Regions from separate parts of the Sporosarcina siberiensis genome, predicted to be linked through region 2. Evidence: riboswitches for the same ligand, from Rfam matches in the RefSeq annotation. Region 2 holds a riboswitch; the other holds the start of a gene.
What was found. Region 2 has a riboswitch for FMN ahead of ribD (bifunctional diaminohydroxyphosphoribosylaminopyrimidine deaminase/5-amino-6-(5-phosphoribosylamino)uracil reductase RibD). Riboswitches for the same ligand answer to the same signal wherever they lie in the genome.
Positions count from the first base shown of each region.

Region 1 (11,737 bases), on a different contig from region 2:
AAAAATGTGGATATGACTAAGAAGTCGAAATCTAGTTTTTGGTTGGAATCTGTTATGTTCGTACTCGTCTTAACACTGGGTTTCATTTTATCATCCACTGCATTTTCCGTTGCAGGTTACGAAGCTGAGTTTACTTATGTCAATAAAGATGAGCAAACACAGAAAATGATTTATCATTACCCACCGTTATTTGGTTTAAATGAATATGTTGCACAAACGCCCGATAGAATGACGCCTCTTGTCGAAATGCCTGCAATTGTTAATGCTAAAACATTAACGACATTGGTTTGGTCAGTAATGACGGGAATCGTATTGTACCTGTTGATGCGACTTATTATTCGTAAACCAATTGCTGCATTATTCCAGCCTCTTGCTCGGAAAGCGAACTCCCAGTTAATGGACGAAATCGTCTATCGCTCGGTTCTAATTGGTTTCCCAGTGTTTACACTTGGCGCGCTTATATTTGCCATGATATGGGCACACGAGGCGTGGTCAAGATTCTGGGGATGGGATCCAAAAGAAGTATGGGCTCTTATTACTTGGCTCTTTTATGCAGCATTTCTACATTTGCGACTCTCCAAAGGTTGGGAAGGTAAGAAATCTGCATGGCTCGCGGTTATTGGATTCGTCATAATTATGTTTAACTTAATTGTCGTAAACTTAATTCTTGCTGGATTACACTCATACGCTTAAAAGCGGCTGTATAAGCAGTGTTCTTTAGGGCTGTACGGAAATGCTTCACTTTCCGTACAGTCTTTTTATTTCCATTTTAGCGTAGCGATTGTACAATGGTAATTAGATGTGATTGAAGGGAGAAGTTATACATGGATGAAAAAGTTACTTTACTAATTGTTGATGATGAGGATAGAATCCGTCGTCTATTAAATATGTACCTAACACGTGAAGGTTATGAAGTTGAAGAGGCTGAAGATGGTGCCCAGGCGCTCGAGATGGCTCTTGCGAATAACTATGATTGTATTTTACTCGATCAAATGATGCCTGAAAAAGATGGGCTTGAAGTTTTAATTGAATTAAGAGAGCAAAAACAAATGACGCCGGTTATTATGTTGACTGCAAAAGGAGAAGAATCTGACCGTATTACGGGCTTAGAATCAGGTGCGGATGATTACATAGTTAAGCCGTTTAGTCCTAGGGAAGTTGTTTTGAGGGTTAAAGCAATTTTGCGAAGATCCGTAACTTTCCCGGGTGTGGCATCTACTTCTGCTTCAAAAGATTTAGTTGTCTTTCCTCAGTTAACAATTGATCACGATGCTCACCGAGTAACGGCTGAAGGCCAAGAGGTGAACTTAACACCAAAAGAATACGAGTTATTGTATTTTCTTGCAAGGTCACCAGATAAGGTATTCGATCGAGAACAACTATTAAAAGAAGTATGGCATTATGAGTTTTTTGGAGACCTACGAACTGTTGACACGCACGTTAAAAGACTTCGTGAAAAGCTGAACAGAGTTTCCGAAAGCGCGGCTAAAATGATCGTTACAGTTTGGGGTGTCGGATACAAATTCGAGGCCCACAATGAATAGAATATGGAACTCAATCGTCGGGAAGCTATGGGCAACCATACTGCTTCTCGTTACTTTTATTTTATTTATTGTTACTGCGCTGCTTTTAGAGTTTCTAGATAATTTTCATACAGAACAAGCGGAAAATTCTTTGGAAAGAGAAGCTTACACGATTGCGAAAATTGTATGGCAGCATGAAGATGAAGCATCTAGACTTATCCCGATCGTTCAAGATATTTTGGATGAAGAAACGAATGCTATCATTTTAAACGAAAATAATGAAGTTACATATGCTTTTCAAAAAGGTTTAAATAAAGAAAGAATTGAACAAAAGATTCTTTCTGAACCTGCATTTAAAAAGGTTGCTACTACCGGGAAACCAGTGTTTAAAGAAATGATTTTACCGTCTAGTGTTGAACAAAATGTTATGGAAAAATACATTGTTCTTGCGGATCCATTTATTTCAGAAAATGTAACCAAAGGAACTGTGTTTATATACCAAAGTCTTGAAGCAATACATAATACTACTAAAAGAACGACAACCATCGTAATCCTTTCAGCTTTTATTGCTTTTATTCTAACAACTATTTTTGCCTTCTTCCTCTCAACTCGAATTACTTCTCCACTTAGAGGTATGCGTCAAGCAGCATTTGAACTGTCCAAGGGGAATTTCGATACGACATTGCCCTCATTACAAAATGATGAAATCGGACAACTTGCTACGGCATTCAATCAAATGGGAAGGCAACTAAAATATCATGTTGAATTAATAAATCAGGAAAAAGAACAACTAGAAAGTATTCTAACTTCAATGACGGATGCGGTAATCACTTTTAACAGAGATTATACGATTTTACTAAGCAATCCTCAAGCCGAAAGATTATTACAAAACTGGTACTTTAAAAATAATGCGACAGATAAAACTATACCGCCAGAAATATTTCATATGTTGGAGCATGTCCTATCCTTTTCAGAGGAAGTTGAGGACGAACTTGAACTTGGTGGACAATTTTACACCATCTCGATAAGTCCACTTTATAGCGGTAACAGTATACGTGGTGCTGTTGCGGTGCTTCGAGATATGACTGCGCAGCATCAGCTTGACAAGCTTAGGACTGATTTTATAGCTAATGTATCGCATGAGCTAAGAACGCCTATATCGATGCTCCAGGGGTATAGTGAAGCTATTTTAGACGGCGTTACTTCAAGTGATGAAGAACGCAATGAAATGGTGCAAATCATTCATGAAGAATCTAAAAGAATGGGGCGTTTAGTAACAGATCTATTGGATTTAGCTCGAATGGAATCCGGCCATATGATTCTGCATAAAAATGTATTTAATGTGACTCCGTTTTTGGAACGTGTAGTAAATAAATTCATGCAAACTGCCAAGGATGCGGAAGTTGAACTGGTTTTTAATTCATTGAAAGATATCGATCCTTTGTTAGATGCAGATGAAGATCGGCTCGAACAAGTATTTACAAATCTGATTGATAATGCGATTCGTCATACTCCAAGTGGAGGGAATGTTAGTCTCTCTGTCGAAATATACACAGATACTTGCGAAATTATAGTAACTGACACAGGTTATGGTATTCCTGAAGAAGATTTGCCTTTTATTTTCGAAAGATTTTATAAAGCTGATAAAGCTCGAACAAGTGGAAAAGGTGGTACAGGTCTTGGCCTTGCCATCGCCAAAAATATTATTGATTCACATGGCGGCATGATTTCTGCTAAAAGGGGTATTCATTCGGGGACTGTTTTTAAATGTGCATTACCATTAAAAAAAATGTAACTTTTATTTGTTTGAAACGACTACTAATATGAACGGGGGGATTGAATGGATGACTCCGTTTTCCATCGACTATATGAACAGTATCATTCTGATGTGTTCAGGTTTCTTATCTATTTGACAAGAGACAGGGACATAGCTGAGGATCTCTCACATGAAGTTTACGTGAGAGTAATGCGGGCATATAGCGGCTTTGAAGGGAAGAGTTCTGAGAAGACGTGGCTTTTTTCTATTGCAAAAAATGTTGCAATAGATCATTTTAGGAAAAACTCCGTTCGCAGAAAACATTCATTGGATAAATTCGATTGGGAAAAGAGTGAGCTCGTTTCATCGGGGATTTTACCAGATGAATCGGCTGTTTTAAATGAGGAAATGAAAGAACTGTTACACCAATTGGATACGTGTACCGGGGATCAGAAAGTAGTCGTTATTATGCGTTATTTCAATGATTTATCAATAGCTGAAACTGCCGAAGTGCTTGGTTGGACAGAAGGTAAAGTGAAAACAACACAGCATAGGGCAATCAAAGTATTACAAAGAAAAATGAGTGCTCTTCCTGTAGAAGGGGGAAACTAAATGACGGAAAATAAGTGGGATGATAAAAGCATTGAACAACTCCTTAGTGATATGCCGAATATTACTGACAACCGTTCGGAAAAGGAAGTTTTAATGCGTTTAAAGAAAGATGAACGCTTAAAATCCCCTGTTCTTACTAAACGGAAGAGATGGGTACCTGCAGTTGTTGCAGCTGCTGCGCTGGTCGTGTTAAGTTTACTAATACCATCTATGTTTAAGAAAAACGACGTGGCACTGACAAATAATTCATCAGATAAACAAATGGAAAGCAGAAGTATTGAAGAAAATGAAGCAAGTGAAGACAGTAAAATGGATTTTTTCTCTGATGATTCGGCAGCAAAAACTTCAGTCGAGGAAAATATGTTTGAATCATTTGCTGTTTACGAAAATGACATTGCCGGAGATACTGTTTTTCATTTAGGTCTTGCGGGCGATGCCGCTGAGAGTGTTCCTGTCACTTTTATAATCCCGGCTGAAAAAATTCGAGAAGACTTTGGAGAAGTTCAACCAACAAGTTTGGACTTATATAAAAAATATGCTGACCAAATTGATGAAGAGGCTTTTGGCTTCTCTGATTATCATCCGTATAAAGGATCGCTTTCAGTCGAAGGAGAAATGATTACGCATGTACTACCTACAGGACATAATTATGATATGGGGTCCGGGTCCATAGCTGTATACATTCACTCCCTACAAGATACATTTTATGGATTTAAACACATCCGTTTTGAAAATGAAGATGGTTCAATTCATGAGTTTGATCAAGCGGGTGAACCGAGCAAACCACTCGAATTGAAGAGTGGAAAAAACAATACAAACTACTACTTGTTTATTCAAAGTAATGGATTGGAATTTCTATCTTCAAACTTCTATAAATCATATGATTCGCTGGATAAAGCCTTACAGGAAATGAAAGTAAAGCCGAATGATATTTTTTTGCCTTTGATTCCCGATAATATCGATTTTAGTGTAACAATAGATAAGAATTTGGCTCGAGTAAAATTTGCTGAGACTTTAGATTTAAATCTAATGCTTCCTACAGAAGCTCTTCGAATGATAGAAGGCATGCTCCTGACAGCTGCAAGTTTTGATACGCAACTCCAATTTGAAAACATAAGTCAAGTGGAGTGGCAAAGATTTGACTTTACACAACCGTTACCAATGCCAATAGGGCCAAATCCAATGGAGTTTCTATTAAAATGATAAAAGCGCTTTGTAAACTGATTAGTTTACAAAGTGCTTTTTTTGATGTATGATAAAGTAGTAACATAATATTGATTCATCTTCGGGGCAGGGTGCAATTCCCGACCGGCGGTAATGGAAACTTAGTTTCCGAGCCCGCGAGCTTAACAGCTGATTCTGGTGAGATTCCAGAGCCGACAGTAAAGTCTGGATGGGAGAAGGTGAAGGTGCTGTCTTCTATTTGTGTTGTCCACAAAAAGGATTCTTATTTAGTGTGCCTTTCGATTCCCTAGAGCTTATTTGCTTTTGGGATATTTTTGATGGCATAAATAGTTGATTAGCCTTTCCTCTTTTGAAGTGAATCGCAAAAGGAGAGAGGAACAAATGAAAAACAAGAAGTTAAGACGAATGATTTTAGTCGCAATACTAGGGAGTATAGGAACTGTATTAATGCAGTTTAACTTCCCTTTACCCGCATTACCAGGATTCTTAAAAATTGATTTTGGAGAGATTCCAGCGGTATTGGCAGTAATGACAATGGGTCCAGTTGCCGGTATTGGAGTAGAATTAATCAAAAACGTTATGCATTGGTTTTTTACTGGTAGTCCTACGGGGGTTCCAGTTGGAGAAATAGCCAACTTTGTAACGGGATTGTTGTTTATTCTACCGATTTATTACATCTTCAATAAATTCCGTACAACAAAAGGTCTTGCAACTGGTTTAGTTATTGGAACACTTGCAATGGCTATAGGCATGAGCTTTCTGAATTATGTTGTCTTTTTACCGATGTACACATATTTCTTAAATATGCCATTAGTTACCGGTGATGCGATGTATACAATGATTGTACTTGGTATCTTACCGTTTAATTTAATTAAAGGTACAATACTTATGGTAATCTCGTTGTTGTTATTTAATAGTATGAAAAAATGGATATCTCAACAAAGAGCAGAATTAGCTTCATAATACTATGAATCACCCCGAAGTCATTTAGACTAAGGGGTGATTTTTTTAGTTCTGTATCGCATATAAATAAAAACCTCACAAAGTTGTGAGGTTTGGATAAAGATTATACTCTAGCAATTTAGAGTTAGTCTTCATATTTTAACGCATCTCCGTCAAAGGGAGCGTCTGCTACTTTTATTGAGTCAGTCGGACAACCGTCGAATGCATCCTCAAAGTCTTCCGTTAGTTCTTCTGGAACTTGGGCAGTACCCATGTTATCATCTAGAATAACGAAAGCGATTCCGTCGTCGTCATAATCGTAAATGTCAGGTGCTGCAGCCCCGCAAGCTCCACAAGCAATACATGTATCCTGATCAACGATTGTATATTTAGGCATTGTAAAACCTCTCCCCTTTTCTCCGTACCTAACAATTTGTCTACGGTTCTATTCTAAAGATGTTTTCAAAAGTTTTCAACCTAAAAACACTTTTTTAGAATGGTGGTGTCCATATAATGAAGTTATCATCAATTCTTTTAACAATTATAAGCCGAATGGATGGGGAAAGAACCATTTATAATGGACTCCATTTAATTCGCGGAAAAAAATCAGGACAAACACTGCAAGATGTTGAATACTATAACCTGAAAGCGTTTTTTGGTATTTGGCCCAAGTTGGGAACAGATTTATACGATGATGCTGTCAATTATTTAATAAAGTCAGGTTATCTATACATTGAGGAAAATTTAATTGTTAAAGTAACTGAAAAAGGGAAAAGATTTACATCGACTCTGCCAACCTATCAGTTTAATGGATGGGATTATAGAGGGAACGAAGTAACGTTTTTTTCTAGATTGTCACTTACGATTCAAACAATATCGAATTTCAGAGTGGGTTCCAAATTATTTATTCCCACGGAGAAGGATTATGAAGTTCAAACCTTTGTGAAAAATATACTCTATAAACAACCGATTAATAAGCCTGCATTTTCTATTGAAATTATGGAAGAACTTCAGCATTACATAGAATCAAGTAGAATGGTTGATTTACATAAAGTAATACTGCTGCATAGGCTTGGCGGATATGGGGTAACCGGCTGGACATGGAATCAGCTCTCAGAAAGTTTGAAACTTAATACTGTATCTATCCGTCTATATTTTATTGAGGGGCTACATATATTACTTGATGCTCTAGAAATGTCCCAAGAGGCACATTTTTTGCGAAAATTGACGTATAACATAAAAGTATCAACTTATCTGACGGATTCTGCTGCAACCACGAAAAGGTACTTTGAAGGTGGCTTGACTATGACCGCTATTGCGGAAATTCGTAAATTGAAAATGAGTACAATTGAAGACCACTTTGCTGAAATGTCTATTAATGATTCAAATTTTCCATTGAATGATTTTGTCGAAAATGAAGATGTTCAAGCAGTGATTAAAATGGCTTATTACTTACAGACGAGAAGATTACGTCTGTTAAAGAATGAATTTGATCATTTAACTTATTTTCAAATCCGTCTCATATTAGGTGCTATGAATGGAGGAGGGGAAGATGGAAATAAATGAAACAAATGAAACAAATAAAATCTATAACGTTTTAAAGGAAAGGTTTGGATTTACTGAATTTAGACCTGGACAATATGAGGTTATACGGGATGTTATTTCACGTAAAGATACAATTGCCATTTTACCAACTGGTAATGGGAAATCTCTTTGTTTTCAATTGCCGGGATATATGTCCTCGGGGATAGTGCTAATTATTTCACCACTGGTTTCACTTATGGAGGACCAAGTAGCGATAATGAAGCGAAATGGTGAAAAACAGGTTGTTGCATTAAATTCATTTTTAACTTTTAAAGAAAAAAATAGAATTGTTAAGAGTTTGCATGTATATAAATTCATCTTTATATCACCTGAAATGTTATTACAGCAAAATGTGATGACTGAACTTAAAAAAATAACTATATCTTTACTAGTAATTGATGAAGCTCATTGTATATCACAATGGGGATTTGATTTTAGACCGGATTATTTAAGAATTGGGGAATTTTTAAAGCATATTAACAAACCGACAATTCTAGCGCTTACAGCTACAGCTAATGATAAAGTTATTAAAGACATAAAAGATTATTTAGATTTGAATGACTCAGTAGTGCATAAATATTCGCTTGATCGACCTAATATTTCTTTTTCTATTATAAAAATGGAATCACAAAATGAAAAAACCAAGTGGATTCTTGACCGCGTAAAACAAAGCTCTGGATCGGGAGTTATTTACGTATCCTCTAGAAAACGAGCAGAAAGCCTAGCGCTCTTTTTAGCAGATAAAGGGTTGTCGATCGCATCCTATCATGCTGGTATGGAACAGGTAGATCGTGCCTTTGTGCAAGCTCAATTTATTAATGGAGAAGTGAAGTGGATTTGTGCTACAAATGCTTTTGGAATGGGTATACATAAAGGGGATATTCGACAAATAATTCATGATCAGTTCCCGTCAACGATTGCAGGATATATTCAAGAAATAGGAAGAGCGGGGCGTGATGGGAATTTATCGGCTGCTACGTTGTTGTTCTCGCCGGAAGATGAAAGAAAATCACGCTTTATTGTTCAAGAAGATTTCCCAACAGAAGTAGAAATTAAACAGTACACCAACTTATTAACTAGTGGGGTTTCAAATGAAGTTGCTAGTGAAATGGCTGGTATAAGTGAGACAAAACAACGAGTTTTAGAGTACTATTTAGAACGATTGTCTGTAGAAAACACAATTATTCGCTTAGAAGAAATTAGTTTAGAAAAAGAACAGGAATTGCAACAAATGCTTCAAATTATTCATTCAAACATATGTATAAGAGAACAGGTTTTGTCGTTTTTTGATGAAGAAGTAATTACTAGGCCAACACATTGCTGCTCGAACTGTGGGATCACTTCTTTGGATTGGTTGTTAACTGCTGAAGACCAGTATTTTCAGAGGAAGCCGATGGAGTGGATGGAACGACTTCATCTACTTCTGGGAGAACATAGTTGATGTCCATTTACTTTTCCGACAATATTCGTCATAATGGAAACAATAGCATGATGTGATAGGGGAGTCTTACGATGAAAAAAGATGATTATAAAACTAAATTTGAAGAACATAGACAATCGGTATTTTTAGAAGAAGAAAAAAATATTCCATCTCGATCTGAATTACGTCAAAAAGGTCGAAAGACAAAAAACAGTTCAGCAAATAGAACAATAAATATAATACTTGCTCTTTTCACTCTAATTCCTGTAGGAATATTGGTTTATGTTTTAACTGATTTTTATGAGCCTCAAAAAGGTTCAACGAATGAGTTGAAGTCTAATGGCAGCTACGAAATAAATAACGATCTATCAAGCGGTGCCAAGAGTGATACGAATTTAGATGTAGTTATTAATGATGAGAAGGAAGATTCTAATAAGGTGAATACAGATATTACGAAGAAACCTGAAACAGAGGCAGATGAAACTACTTCAAAACCTGTTGAAAAACCAATTGTAAAACCAGTAGTTAAACCAGAAACAAAACCAGAAACAAAACCGGAAGCAAAACCAGAAGTTAAACCAGAAACAAAACCAGAAACAAAACCACAAGTACAATCTGTAGGGAAGACTCATATTGTTGCTGCGAATGAAACATTGTACCGTATTTCAATTAACTATTATAAGACAGATGCTGGCATAGAGAAAATTAAAAAAGCAAATGGATTGTCGTCAAACACTATAAATGCGGGTCAGAAATTAATAATTCCGTAATTGGTAATTCACATAACAGGGCAAAGGTATTTTACTTTGCCTTTTTTAAATGAAAGGTGTGGAATCATCACGATTAGTAAACTAATTTATTCCTTGCTGTTTTTAAGTGCGGCACTAATTTTATATATGATTCATAATGCATTTAGAAAGAATGTGCTTTTCCATGAAATAACTACAAATAGCACTCATGGAAAGAAACGGTCACTGACTTTATTTTTCATATCAGATGTTCACCGCCGTAAAATAGATAAACGTCTTTTACAGAAAATAAAAAATGAAATTGATATTGTAATTATTGGTGGTGATCTTGCAGAAAGAGGCGTTCCACTAAAGCGTATTTCAAAAAATGTAGAAATCCTTTCAAGCTTAGCACCGATTTATTTTATATGGGGTAATAATGATCGTGAAGTTGGAGAAGAAGAAATTCGTAAAATTATTGCAAGCTTTAATGGTAAAATTCTTGATAATGAAAATACCCCTTTTCCAGGTCATCCTAGTTGGGGTATTCTGGGTACAGATGACCCTTCAAATGGATCGCCCGACATCGCAGCAACACTTCGTAATGTTGAACGTTATGAGAAAACAATTCTTGTTACTCATACTCCTTCACTTTTCCGCAAAGTTGAGCTAGAATTCCAACCAAATCTTTTGCTTGCAGGACATACTCATGGTGGCCAAGTTAGAATTGGTAAGTTTGGGTTATTCGAGAAAGGGTCTTTTAAAATCAATGATAATCACGCGAAACTGATCAGTAATGGATTTGGAACAACTAGTTTGCCATTAAGGCTCGGTGCCGAATCGCAATGTCATGTTATTAAAGTGCATTACTAAGAGAATATGTTTTTCATTATTTGAAAATAATTGAATTTGATTATAGTAAGTGTTTTAAGGAGAGGTCCTATGCAAAAAGTTGATGTCTTGATTGTTGGCGGAGGCCCTTGTGGTCTATCGGCAGCGATTGAAATTCAAAACAAAGGTTTAGAGGTACTTGTTGTAGAAAAAGGCAATATCGTTAATTCCATTTATAATTATCCAACACATCAAACATTTTTTAGCACAAGTATTAAACTCTCAATTGGAGATATTCCTTTTATAACTGCGATTGATAGACCTAAAAGAAATGACGCACTGGTTTATTACCGAGAAGTTACTAAGCTGAAAAAAATTTCGGTTAACACTTTTGAAGAAGTGTTATCCGTCCGTAAAGAAAAAGATGCATTTACGGTAGAGACGGATAAAACAGTATACAATGCGAAGCAAGTGGTTATTGCAACCGGATATTATGATAATCCAAATATGTTAGATGTTGTTGGTGAAAAACTTCCTCATGTTTATCATTACTTCAAAGAAGCTCATCCTTTTTTTCAGAAAAAGGTAGTCGTTGTCGGTGGAAAGAACTCTGCTGTAGATGCTGCATTGGAATTAGAGCGTGCTGGAGCTGTTGTTACGGTTGTTTACAGGGGTGCGGAGTATTCTAAGAGCGTCAAACCATGGATCTTGCCAGGTTTTGAAAGTTTAGTTCGATCGGGTGAAATCAAAATGCAATTCAATTCGAACATAGAAAAAATAACGGAATCTGCTGTCACGATTAGAAATGATACTGAAATACTTGAAATTGATTCCGATTATGTTTTTGTCATGACGGGCTACCATCCGGATCAATCATTTTTCAAAAAGATTGGAATTCAAATTGAAGAGGTAAACGGGCGTCCTATTTTTGACGAACACACTATGGAATCTAATGTTGAAGGAATATATATTGCTGGAGTAATTGCAGCAGGAAACAATGCGAATGAAATTTTCATTGAAAACGGTCGTTTCCATGGGGCATTAATAGCAGACGCAATTGAGGCGAAACAAATAAATGGATTTAGCTAACGAATTGTCTCGATCTTAATATAAGTTTATCTGGGAGGGCCGTCTATGTTCATTTTGCTCACAGTAG
Region 1 is NZ_JBHUGI010000024.1:129,938-141,674, forward strand. It holds gene ccsB (c-type cytochrome biogenesis protein CcsB) at 1-693, shown strand, start outside; gene ACFSFY_RS08575 (response regulator transcription factor) at 825-1,544, shown strand; gene ACFSFY_RS08580 (ATP-binding protein) at 1,537-3,318, shown strand; gene ACFSFY_RS08585 (RNA polymerase sigma factor SigX) at 3,364-3,891, shown strand; gene ACFSFY_RS08590 (hypothetical protein) at 3,892-5,094, shown strand; FMN riboswitch at 5,169-5,300, shown strand; gene ACFSFY_RS08595 (ECF transporter S component) at 5,458-6,039, shown strand; gene ACFSFY_RS08600 (4Fe-4S domain-containing protein) at 6,164-6,415, opposite strand; gene ACFSFY_RS08605 (YpbB family protein) at 6,532-7,584, shown strand; gene ACFSFY_RS08610 (RecQ family ATP-dependent DNA helicase) at 7,571-9,043, shown strand; gene ACFSFY_RS17555 (LysM peptidoglycan-binding domain-containing protein) at 9,115-9,792, shown strand; gene ACFSFY_RS08625 (metallophosphoesterase) at 9,829-10,623, shown strand; gene ACFSFY_RS08630 (YpdA family putative bacillithiol disulfide reductase) at 10,693-11,670, shown strand; gene prsW (glutamic-type intramembrane protease PrsW) at 11,716-11,737, shown strand, end outside.
Region 1: it holds a riboswitch for FMN, as region 2 does, so the genes downstream of both, ACFSFY_RS08595 (ECF transporter S component) here and ribD (bifunctional diaminohydroxyphosphoribosylaminopyrimidine deaminase/5-amino-6-(5-phosphoribosylamino)uracil reductase RibD) in region 2, are expected to answer to the same signal.

Region 2 (11,737 bases):
CCACTTGTTTATTTCTGGTTGCTCCCTGCCTATATGGCTTGGTATGCAATTATCCCGAAATTTGTTGGCGGGAAAATATTCAGTGATTCATTGGCACGACTTGCTTTCATCTTATTACTCATGTTCTCTATTCCTGTTGGGTTCCATCACCAACTTACAGAGCCAGGAATTGATCCCACTTGGAAATTCATTCAAGTTGTTCTTACATTCATGGTTGTAATACCGTCTCTAATGACCGCTTTCTCGATTTTCGGCTCATTCGAAGCAGCAGGTCGTAGAAAAGGCTTTACAAGCTTGTTCGGTTGGATTAAGAACCTTCCTTGGAAAGATGTACGATTCCTTGCACCGTTTATAGGAATGGTTGCATTCATCCCAGGCGGTGCAGGTGGAATCATTAACGCATCTCACCAAATGAACGCACTTGTTCATAACACAATTTGGATCACAGGTCACTTCCATTTAACTGCAGCAACGACAGTTATTCTAACGTTCTTTGGAATAACGTATTGGCTTGTGCCACATCTTACAAGTCGACGTTTAACTCCTAAGTTGAATAAACTTGGACTTATTCAAACATGGATTTGGACAATTGGTATGGTTATTATGTCCGGTTCAATGCATATTCAAGGTCTCCTGGGTGGGCCCCGTCGTTCTAGTTTCTCAGAATACGCTGGCGGCGAACAAGTTGCTACTTGGATTAATTACCAAATTGCTCAGGCAGTCGGAGGAACGATCCTCTTTGTAGGGATTATTCTAATGGTTTACATCTTCATACAGCTGTCATTTTTCGCACCAAAGGGTGTAGAGGAATATCCTATTGCTGAAGAAGAGCCAGATGCAGAAAAAACACCTAAATTCCTTGAGAATTGGTATTTATGGATAGGGATTACGATTGCGCTTATATTATTCGCATATACAATTCCAATGATTGATATTATGAAACACTCACCACCAGGTTCCCCGCCATTTGATTGGCCGATTGGTAAATAAATGAATTAGAACTGCTCTGTGTTAGGACATTCTTTGTCTAACTGCAGAGTAGTTTTTTTGTTTACATCGAATAACTGTCGAAATTTTCATTTCACTGTATAATGAAAATAGTATATAATACATATCATTTGCTGGGAGCTGTACCTTTAATGTCACTTCAGAAAAACGCTGTAATCGGACTTATGTTATTCGCACTTTTCCTCGGTGCAGGGAATATTATCTTCCCACCACTGCTTGGTCAAATGGCAGGGGAAAACCTTTTTCCTGCTATGGCTGGATTTTTAATTACAGGGGTCGGCTTACCACTTCTTGCTGTAATTTCTATTGCTAATGCGGGCGGCGGATTGCAAACAATCGCAAGCAGAGTCCATCCCCTGTTCGGTATTATTTTCACTCTCATCCTTTATATAACAATCGGACCCTTTTTCGGTATTCCGAGAACCGCGACCGTTTCATATGAAATTGCTGTTATTCCATTTCTTACGGAAAACCTATTGGACGCCAAATGGATATTGGCTGTTTTCACGCTATTCTTTTTCATTATAACCATAGTTCTTGCTTTGAATCCTGCAAAACTTGTCGACCGAATCGGTAAAATCCTAACACCTATACTCTTTAGTGTTATTGCAGCTTTAGCTTTAAAGAGTATTTTTACGCCGATGGGTACGATCGGTCCAGCAATAGGCGACTACGAAACACAACCATTTTTCCGGAGTTTTATAGAAGGATATTTAACGATGGATGTTCTAGCAGCACTTGTTTTTGCTATCGTCATCATTAATATACTTCGTGATGAAGGGATTACAAAAAAAGGCCCAGTGTTGAAGGCCATGACTATCGCCGGACTTATTGCTGCTGTAGGTCTATCCATTGTCTATATCTCACTTGGCTATATCGGAGCTACGAGTTTAGATGTAATTGGATTACAAAGTAATGGGGGTGCCGTACTCGCTCTCGCTTCGAAGGTATTGTACGGATCTTCAGGAACAGCAATACTGGCAGTTACGATTATATTTGCTTGTCTCACAACATCCATCGGACTTGTCTCAGCGTGCGCACAATATTTTAACGAAGTCTTCCCGAAGCACTCTTATAAGACATATGTGTTTATTATAGCGGGCTTTAGTGCACTCATTTCAAACGTTGGATTAGCCAAACTTATTACAATTTCGCTCCCCGTTCTTATGATGATTTATCCGCTCGCAATCGTTTTGATGCTTCTTTCGTTTATCGACAAATTATTCGATCGAAAACCGATTGTGTATTCATTAGCACTCCTTGCAACGGCGGTCGTAAGCATTTTTGACAGCCTTTCAAATGCAGACATTCATTTTGCAACAGTCGATTCACTATTTTCCTATCTCCCTTTTTATGAGCAGCGAATAGGATGGATTGTTCCAGCTATTGTTGGGGGAATCATTGGTTTTGTACTCACCTTTTTTACTAAAAAAAGAAACTAATGCTATAATGAATACTAATTCATTATTTAGGGGGAAAGCTTTATGACACTGAACTTTGACGAAATGGAAATGACTGCAATTTGGAATGAAATCAATTCAAAATTGAACGAAGAACCCGGTCCTATCGAAGAAATCCATACATCTTATTCTTTTGACCTGTCAGGTGATGACGGTGGATTATTCGGATTAAGGATTGCAGACGGGAAAGCTGAAACACTTATCGGCGATCCTGGTGAAGTTGATTGTGCTCTTTCAATGAGCGTAAAAGATTTTAAAAAATTATTAGCCGGAAACTTAAATTCCACTGCTTCTTATATGCTTGGGAAACTTAAAGTAAAAGGTAATCTCGGACATGCACTTAAACTCGAAAGTTTATTGAAGAAATATACGTTTTAAATTAAATTAGACCGCCAATTCGAATATGAATTGGCGGTTTTTAAATTAAACTTATTCACTGTATATATACAACCGAAGAACAATTTCCAAGTACATTGAAGTAGGAACGAATTAGATTTGTTTCAATAAATTCGCCATTTCTATTGCAGCACTTCCAGCATCCCACCCTTTATTACCAGCCTTCGTACCTGCACGTTCAATTGCTTGTTCGATTGTATCTGTAGTCAATACGCCGAAAATCACTGGGATACCTTCTGACATATTTATTGCGGAAACGCCTTTTGCAACTTCGCTGCAAACATAGTCAAAATGCGGTGTTGCACCACGGATTACTGTACCAAGTGTAATGACTGCATCATATTTTTTAGATGAGGCCATTTTCTTAGCTACAAGTGGGATTTCGTATGCACCCGGTACCCAAGCGATGTCTACATTATTATTATCTACACCGTGGCGACGTAGCGCATCCTCAGCACCACTTAATAATTTCCCTGTAATAAATTCATTAAATCTAGAAACTACAATTCCTATTTTCAAATCCGTTCCTACTAAATGTCCTTCATACACGTTACCCATCTAAATTCCCCCTCAACTATGCAATAAATGCCCAAGCTTATTTTTCTTCGTTTCCATATAACTCTTATTCTCAACTTTCACCGGCATTTCAATTCGAATTCGTTCGGTTATTTCAAGTCCATATCCCGCAAGTCCAGCTACTTTTCGCGGATTGTTTGTCAGAAGATGGATTGATGTTAAACCTAAATCTTGTAAAATTTGCGCGCCGATTCCGTATTCTCTTAAATCGTCTGGAAATCCTAATTTCTCATTCGCTTCAACGGTGTCGTATCCTTCTTGTTGCAATTTGTATGCTTTCATTTTATTAACAAGGCCAATGCCTCGCCCTTCCTGACGCATATACAATAGGACCCCTTTACCCGCTTCTTCAATTTGCGCAAGTGCTGCTTGAAGCTGTGGACCGCAATCACATCGATGTGAACCGAATACATCCCCCGTTAAACATTCTGAATGCACTCGAACAAGAATATTCTCTGAAGACTCAATATCTCCTTTTACTAAAGCAATATGTTCCCGTCCAGTAAGCTTTTCAGTATAGGTAACTGCATTGAATCGCCCGAAATCTGTTGGAAGATCTACTTCAACAACACGTTCAACAAGAATTTCATTTTTCCTGCGATACTCAATTAAGTCTTGAATTGTCAAAATGACTAAGTCCAAACGGTTCGCGATTTCTGTTAATTCCGGACCTCTCGCCATCGTGCCATCGGCGTTCATAATCTCGCATATGACTCCGACAGGTTCAGCACCGGACAATATAGCCAGGTCGACTGCTGCCTCTGTATGGCCAGCCCGCTTCAGAACGCCACCAGATTTCGCGATTAACGGAAAAATGTGACCCGGCCTTCTAAAATCAGAAGGACTGACATTTTCCTCGAGCATTTTCAACACCGTTTCCGAACGTTCAAATGCTGAAATTCCCGTATGGCATTCCGCATGATCAATACTAATCGTGAATGCCGTACCGTGAACATCACTATTGTTTTCAGTCATAAGCCCAAGCCCCAATAGTCTTGATTTCTCCTCATCTATCGGTACACAAATAAGTCCTCGTCCTTCAATTGCCATAAAATTGATCATTTCAGGAGTTGCGTATTTACCAAGTGCAATGAAATCTCCCTCGTTTTCACGATTCTCATCATCCACAACGATAATGGCCTTCCCTTTCTTCAATTCTTCAATTGCTTTTTCTACTGACGCATACATCTACTTCGTCTCCTTAGTCGAGAAATCCACTTTCGACAAGCTTATCCATTGATAAACTGCCAGATGAACTCCCTTTATCGGGTTCCATTAGTCGTTCAATATATTTTGCAAGCATATCGCATTCAACATTCACTTGGTCTCCAATACGTTTTCGACCGATTATAGAATCATCCTGCGTAACCGGGATTAGCGATATAGTGAAACTTTTATCCGTCACACCAAAGACCGTTAGAGAAGTTCCATCTACAGTAACCGAGCCTTTCATAATAAAGTACTTTAGAAAATTCGAAGCAATTCCAATTTCCATATAGATTGCATTTTCTTTTTTCCCGACTGAAACAATTTCTCCGATACAGTCCACATGTCCACTCACAAAGTGGCCACCGAAACGGCCATTCGCACGCATTGCACGCTCCAAATTGACACGACTTCCCGTTCGAAGCGATTGCATTGTTGTTGCTTTCACAGTTTCAGGCATGACGTCAACCGTAAAATGGTTCCTTGAATAATCCGAAACAGTTAAACAAACACCATTTACTGCGATACTATCGCCTTTTTCAACATTCTCAAGAACTTTATCACAACGCAACAATATTCTAAGCGAGTTTGAACCTTGCTGAATCGTTGTCACTGTTCCAATTTCTTCTACAATTCCAGTGAACAAGATCAATCATTCCTCCTATCAATTGCGCCTCGGCGTAATTGCGTCCAGATTTTTTCGAGTTGGCTCGAAAAGCTCACCTAAAAATCTGTGACATCCGCCGGAGGCTTTAACTTAATTCAGCCTCGGTTTGACTTCCGGCTGAATTAAGTTAAAAAGCGCGCATGCAAACGGATATCTTCACCGATTTGGCGCACATCTATAAAGTTTAGGGATTCACTTTCTGACATGAAGTTGCGATCTTTATTTATAAATAGAAGCTTGCCATTACCAATCAGTTTTGGAGCCATGTACAAATAAAGTTCATTTGCAAGACCCGCGTCAATAAAACTCGAATGAATTTGACTGCCGCCTTCTACAAACAACGTCATAATTCCCTTTTTTGCAAGACGACCTAAAACTTCCTCCAAAAAATTCACTTCATTAGAAATCGACTCAACAGTTACGAGTGGAAAATCTAAAAAAGCCGTTTCCGCATTATCGGAATCGTGTGTAAAAATAATGGTTTCTACAGCACCATCAGTGATGACATTTGCTGTTTTTGGCGTCCTTAGATGCCGGTCTAAAATAATACGTTTTGGGTTCTTTCCACCATGGGGCAAACGGGTGGTGAGGAAAGGATTATCATGAAGTACGGTTTGTACGCCGACCAAAATTGCGTCATGGATATGGCGGAGGTGATGGACATCGGTTCTTGCAGCTTCCGAAGTAATCCATTTGCTGTCCCCAGTTCGCGTTGAAAGCCGACCGTCTAGTGTTGCGGCTGCTTTCAAGGTGACGTATGGTTTCCCGTAGTGAATAAAATGAAAAAATGCTCGATTTAACTGCTCTGCCTCGGCTTGTAAAATACCGGTAATCACTTCAATACCGGCAGCTTTAAGAAGCTTGATTCCTTTTCCATTTACAGCAGGAAACGGATCAATAGACGCAACGAAAACACGGCGAATGCCACTCGAAATTATAATATCTGTACACGGCGGTGTTTTCCCGCTATGGGCACATGGTTCGAGTGTCACATAGAGATCTGCACCTACAGATTTCGAGCCTGCCATCATTAGTGCATGAACTTCAGCATGAGGTGACCCGGCTTTTAAATGGGCACCCGTTCCAATGATTTCGTTATCTCTCACACAAACTGCTCCGACTAGTGGATTCGGCGACGTTTGTCCTTCAGCACTGCGTGCCAGTTCAAGAGCAAGTTTCATATAAATTTTAGGTTCCATAACGATTCCCCCTTTCAGGTAGAGGGCAGAGCCTACGAACATAGCATGAATAACCAAACAACTTCTCCCATCCAGACTTTAACTGTCGGTGCTAGATTTACACTAGCTCCACCGTCTTCCAAAAAGGAAGGCCGGGTCACGGACTAACGAGCCATTGCTCGATCACCGTCGGTAAGGAATTTCACCTTGCCCCGAAGAGTTTGTTTATACATACCGATTTAAAGTTACCACATTACTTGGAACATATCAAAAATCATTTTACGAACCGACGAAATACTTCATAAAAGAAATTATTTTTTGAATATTGTAACGATGCTCTTAAAATGCTACTATATACATAGAATCATTTGTTGAAGAAAGGGGAAAATAGATGAATAAGCTTATTATTTCATTCGCTTTAACAATTTCTTTGACAGCATTTCTCATAGTTGGACCTGCAAAGGCAAACACTGAGTTTCACACTGTCCAATTAGGCGATACGCTGTGGAAAATTGCTACAAAGTATAATGTAACGGTGGATGAATTAAAGAATGCGAATGCCCTCGTTTCCGATACCATTCGTTTGGATCAGAAACTGAATATTTCTATGCAAACATCTACTACGCCGAAAGTTCAAATTCCAGTAAAAAGTTCTATTACGGCTTTTCAAGCAGGGAAAAAGGTGACACTACCCGCTCCTGAAAAAGTATTTTCTAAGCCAGTAGCAAATATTTTCACTACACCGACAAAGCCTCTTTCCGGATCATCTCAGGACACTTTCGACAAGGTTATTGAGTTGTCTCATGCCCTATTAGATACACCTTACAAATGGGCTGGTGTGACTGCAGACGGTTTTGATTGCAGCGGTTTCATCTATTATGTTTATAAAGAAGCGGGACTTGACGTTAAGCGATTCGATACGATTGCATTGCATGCTAATTCTATCAATGTCGAAGAACCCGTACCTGGTGATTTACTCTTTTTTGAAAATACATATCGCAGTGGCATTTCACATGCCGGTATTTATATTGGCGATGGACAATTCATTCATGCCGGTTCAAAAAAAGTTGAAATATCTTCTATTAAATCGGGTTATTGGAAAGATAAATTTACAGAATCCAAACGTCTCAATAGTTTTCTAAAATAAGAGAACCTGCCACTAACCACTGTTTTCCGTTCCGAGCGGACGCGTTCCACTAGCGAAGAATATAAACCATTCTTCTTAGGGCCGGGCGGTAAGCCACATCGGAGTGTTTGAGCCGTGGTCAACAGGATGTTGATTATGCAGTCGTTGCGACAGGACGTCGCGTACTTAGACTGCCTCTGCACTCCAATCAGCTATAAAGCCTGGTAAATATAAGTTAGGTGAAAATAGAAAACAAGTAAGATTCTATTTAGAAAACTAGTCGTGCAAAATTATTATACCTTAGGAAAGAAACGGGGTTTTTGGACCAGAAAATTTAAAAAAACAGGAAGTTGTGGATTGATCCACAACTTCCTGTTTTTTTAATACCAGTCTTTTATTAACGTGCTGAGTAGCCACCGTCGATTACAAGCTCTGCGCCTGTGATGTATGAAGCTTCATCAGAAGCTAAGAACAATACTGCATTGACAACGTCAACAGGTTGTCCAAGACGCTGGAGTGGTGTCATTTTAATAAGACCCGCAACCACGTCTTTTGAAGACTCCAGACCTTTTGTCATAGGTGTTTCGATAATTCCAGGGAAAACTGTGTTTACACGAATTCCATGTTTCCCGAAATCTGCTGCGGCTGCACGTGAAATTGCACGAACGGCACCTTTAGATGCTGAGTAAGGATTAAGACCCATTCCAATTAATGCTGTGTATGAGGAAATGTTAACAATTGAACCCTTTTTCACTTTTTCCATATGTGGTGAAACGTGCTTCATTCCAAGGAAAGGTCCAAAACTGTTGATGTCTGAAAGTCTGCGCCAATCTTCTATTGTAATATCATTAATTCCTTTTTCAGTGGAAATTCCTGCGTTATTTACTAATATATCAATTTTTCCGAGCTCAGTGATTGTTTTTTCTACCGCTGCTTGCCAGTCTTCATCTGATGTAACATTTAGTTTTACGATGGATACTTGTTCATTTTTGCCCCACTTTTCTTCAAGTGCTGCTTCGTTAATGTCTGCTGCGATAACCTTTGCACCTTGTGCTGCAAACATTTCAACCATTAATTCTCCCATTCCAGATGCTCCACCTGTAACAAATGCTACTTGATCTTGAAACTTTTTCATATAAAACTCTCCTTCATAAATATACTTTGACGTCTAAATAGTATACCCGTTTACTACTTAATGCAAACCATTTGTATTACATCCTAAACTTATATCATCTTGTAGATTTATCACTTTATTGATATACTATAGGTAGGAAGTTACAAAAAATCTATATATATCTTGAGCGGAGTGAAAATTGTATGTTCAAGGACAACCGATATCTTAATTATAATGCTGCTGGATTCCAAAAGGATCTAATCGCAGGTATCACTGTCGGTATTGTAGCCATTCCTCTGGGGATGGCTTTTGCGATTGCGTCTGGAGTCAAGCCGGAATATGGACTTTATTCAACTATAGTTGCTGGCTTACTGGTAGCACTGTTTGGAGGATCACGTTTCCAAATTGCCGGTCCTACCGGAGCCTTTATCCCAATACTACTGGCTATCGTTTTACAATACGGATATGAAGATTTATTAATCGCAGGATTTCTTGCAGGTGTTTTTCTCATTATTATGAGTCTTGCAGGTATTAGTAGTTTAATACATTTTGTTCCCAGGTCTGTAACCATTGGTTTTACAACTGGGATTGCAGTTATTATTTTTACAGGTCAATTGGGGAACTTTCTTGGTTTGACCGGAACTAAGCAAAATGAATTTTTTCATGAAAACATGATTGGCCTCACACAACAATTTCATACAATAAACTTTTACAGTATTGCAATCGCCCTTATTGGTTTGGCCGTTATTATATTTCTTCCAAAGATTGCACCACGAATTCCTATACTGCTCGTTGCGCTTTTAATACCTACAATTGTTTCAGTGCTTGTATTCCCTGGAAAATTGGAAACGATTGGCACAGCATTTGGTGGGATACCTAATTCGTTTCCGCCATTCAAAATTCCTGAATTTACTTTCACAAAAATATTGAACTTATGGCAACCCGCGCTTATTATAGCGTCACTCGGCGCCATTGAATCTCTTTTATCAGCGGTCGTTGCAGACAGCATGAATGAAGGCGAAAAACACAATTCAAAACGTGAATTAATGGGTCAAGGGATTGCAAACTTAATTACCCCTTTATTTGGCGGAATACCTGCAACAGGCGCCATTGCCAGAACAGCGACAAATATTAGATCTGGTGCAGTCAGTCCAGTTTCTGGTGTTGTACAAAGTGTTTTTGTGCTTGCTTTCCTATTACTTTTCGCGCCGTATGCTTCCTATATCCCACTGGCAGCGATGGCTCCAATTCTAATGTTTGTGGCATGGAATATGAGTGCACGAAAAGCCTTTACACATATTCTATCAATTCGTACTGGAGATTCTCTTGTTCTTCTCATAACATTTCTACTCACAATTTTTGTAAACTTAACCGTTGCGGTTCAAGTTGGACTTCTAATATCCGCTCTATCATTCCTTCGTAAAATGAGTGGTAAACTTTCACTATCTGAAGCAAAACCCTCAGAAGTTGAAATTGTAAAAGTTGCTTTTGGTAATAAAGATTTGTTGGATAAATATATAATCGAAGGTCCGTTGTTCTTCGGGACTGCCAAAGTTTTTGAAGATAAATATCCAAAAATCTTTACAACAAATGCAACAAAAATCATACTAGATATGGAGCATTTATCTGTCCTAGATGCAACAGGTGAAGCAGTTTTGTTCACACTATTAGAGGATGCAGATAAATCCGGAATTCAAATCATTATAAAACGACTACCAAAAAGCAAAATAGCATTGTTCAAGAGTAGTGGGCTGTATGATAAAATCGGAGAAGAAAACTTTTTCATGTAAAATAATCTGTGTAAACAAAAAGGAAGGTTGCCAGTACAGGCGACCTTCCTTTTGTTGTTTAGTATGAAACTCTGAGACGCTTCTCGGCAATCTCTTTACTATCGTCTTTTCTTCTACTTTGTACAAACAATATGAGCAGCACAAATCCAAGTCCGACTCCACCTGAAAGGAGTCCTGGAATAATCAACATCATTCCAGCTCCAAAGAGTATTAAACGTTCCCAAACTCTTGAAGTTCGAATAAAGTATCCAATTACCGCACTACTAACCGCAACCATTCCAAGGATAGCTGTAGAAACACCAAGTATTAGTTTAATCGGTGTCGCATCTACCATGACAAGGATTGGATTGTAAATAAAGACATATGGGATAATGAAGGCCGCAATGGCAAGCTTAACCGCTGTGACCCCAGTCTTAAACGGATTGGCTTTGGCTATCCCCGCCCCAGCATAAGCAGCTAAACAAACAGGCGGTGTGATATCCGCTACAATTCCAAAATAGAACACAAACATATGAGCAGCAAGTGGAGCTACACCAAAATCATTGATAAGAGCCGGTGCAGCAATTGTTGCAGTTACAACATAGTTTGCCGTCGTAGGTAATCCCATACCTAGAATAATACAGGCAATCATCGTAAAGAAGAGTGCCAATATGAGATGACCGTTTGCTAAAGCGATAATTCCAGCAGCAAATTTTGAACCGAGACCGGTTATACTTACAACACCTGCGATAATTCCAGCTGTCGCAACAGCTGAAATAACTGGAAGCGCTACTCGAGCACCTTGTTCTAACACATTGATGACTTGACGGAAGTTCATCCGTGATTCTTTACGAACGTACGACACTAAAAATGCAGATAAAATACCAAACAATGCTGCACGTTGAGGTGTGTATCCAATCATAATCGTTCCAATTATAACGAATAAAGGAATCAGCATATATCCATTTTGAATCATCAATTTCCTGAAAATAGGAAGTGATTCTTTTGGCATTCCTAGAATTCCAAGTCTTTTCGCTTCAAAATGCGTTCCAATGAAAATTCCAGTAAAATATAGAAGTGCTGGTATCAACGCTGCAAGCATTATTGTACCGTAAGAAACACCTAAATATTCCATCATGATGAAAGCTGCTGCTCCCATCATTGGTGGCATAATTTGACCACCTGTTGATGCCGATGCTTCGGTAGCTCCTGCAAATTCTGGTGTAAACCCAGCTTT
Region 2 is NZ_JBHUGI010000004.1:98,543-110,279, reverse strand. It holds gene ACFSFY_RS01900 (b(o/a)3-type cytochrome-c oxidase subunit 1) at 1-990, shown strand, start outside; gene brnQ (branched-chain amino acid transport system II carrier protein) at 1,140-2,450, shown strand; gene ACFSFY_RS01890 (SCP2 sterol-binding domain-containing protein) at 2,493-2,846, shown strand; gene ribH (6,7-dimethyl-8-ribityllumazine synthase) at 2,958-3,422, opposite strand; gene ACFSFY_RS01880 (bifunctional 3,4-dihydroxy-2-butanone-4-phosphate synthase/GTP cyclohydrolase II) at 3,435-4,628, opposite strand; gene ribE (riboflavin synthase) at 4,642-5,292, opposite strand; gene ribD (bifunctional diaminohydroxyphosphoribosylaminopyrimidine deaminase/5-amino-6-(5-phosphoribosylamino)uracil reductase RibD) at 5,436-6,512, opposite strand; FMN riboswitch at 6,568-6,715, opposite strand; gene ACFSFY_RS01865 (C40 family peptidase) at 6,883-7,638, shown strand; gene ACFSFY_RS01860 (SDR family NAD(P)-dependent oxidoreductase) at 8,015-8,752, opposite strand; gene ACFSFY_RS01855 (SulP family inorganic anion transporter) at 8,935-10,521, shown strand; gene ACFSFY_RS01850 (TRAP transporter permease) at 10,580-11,737, opposite strand, start outside.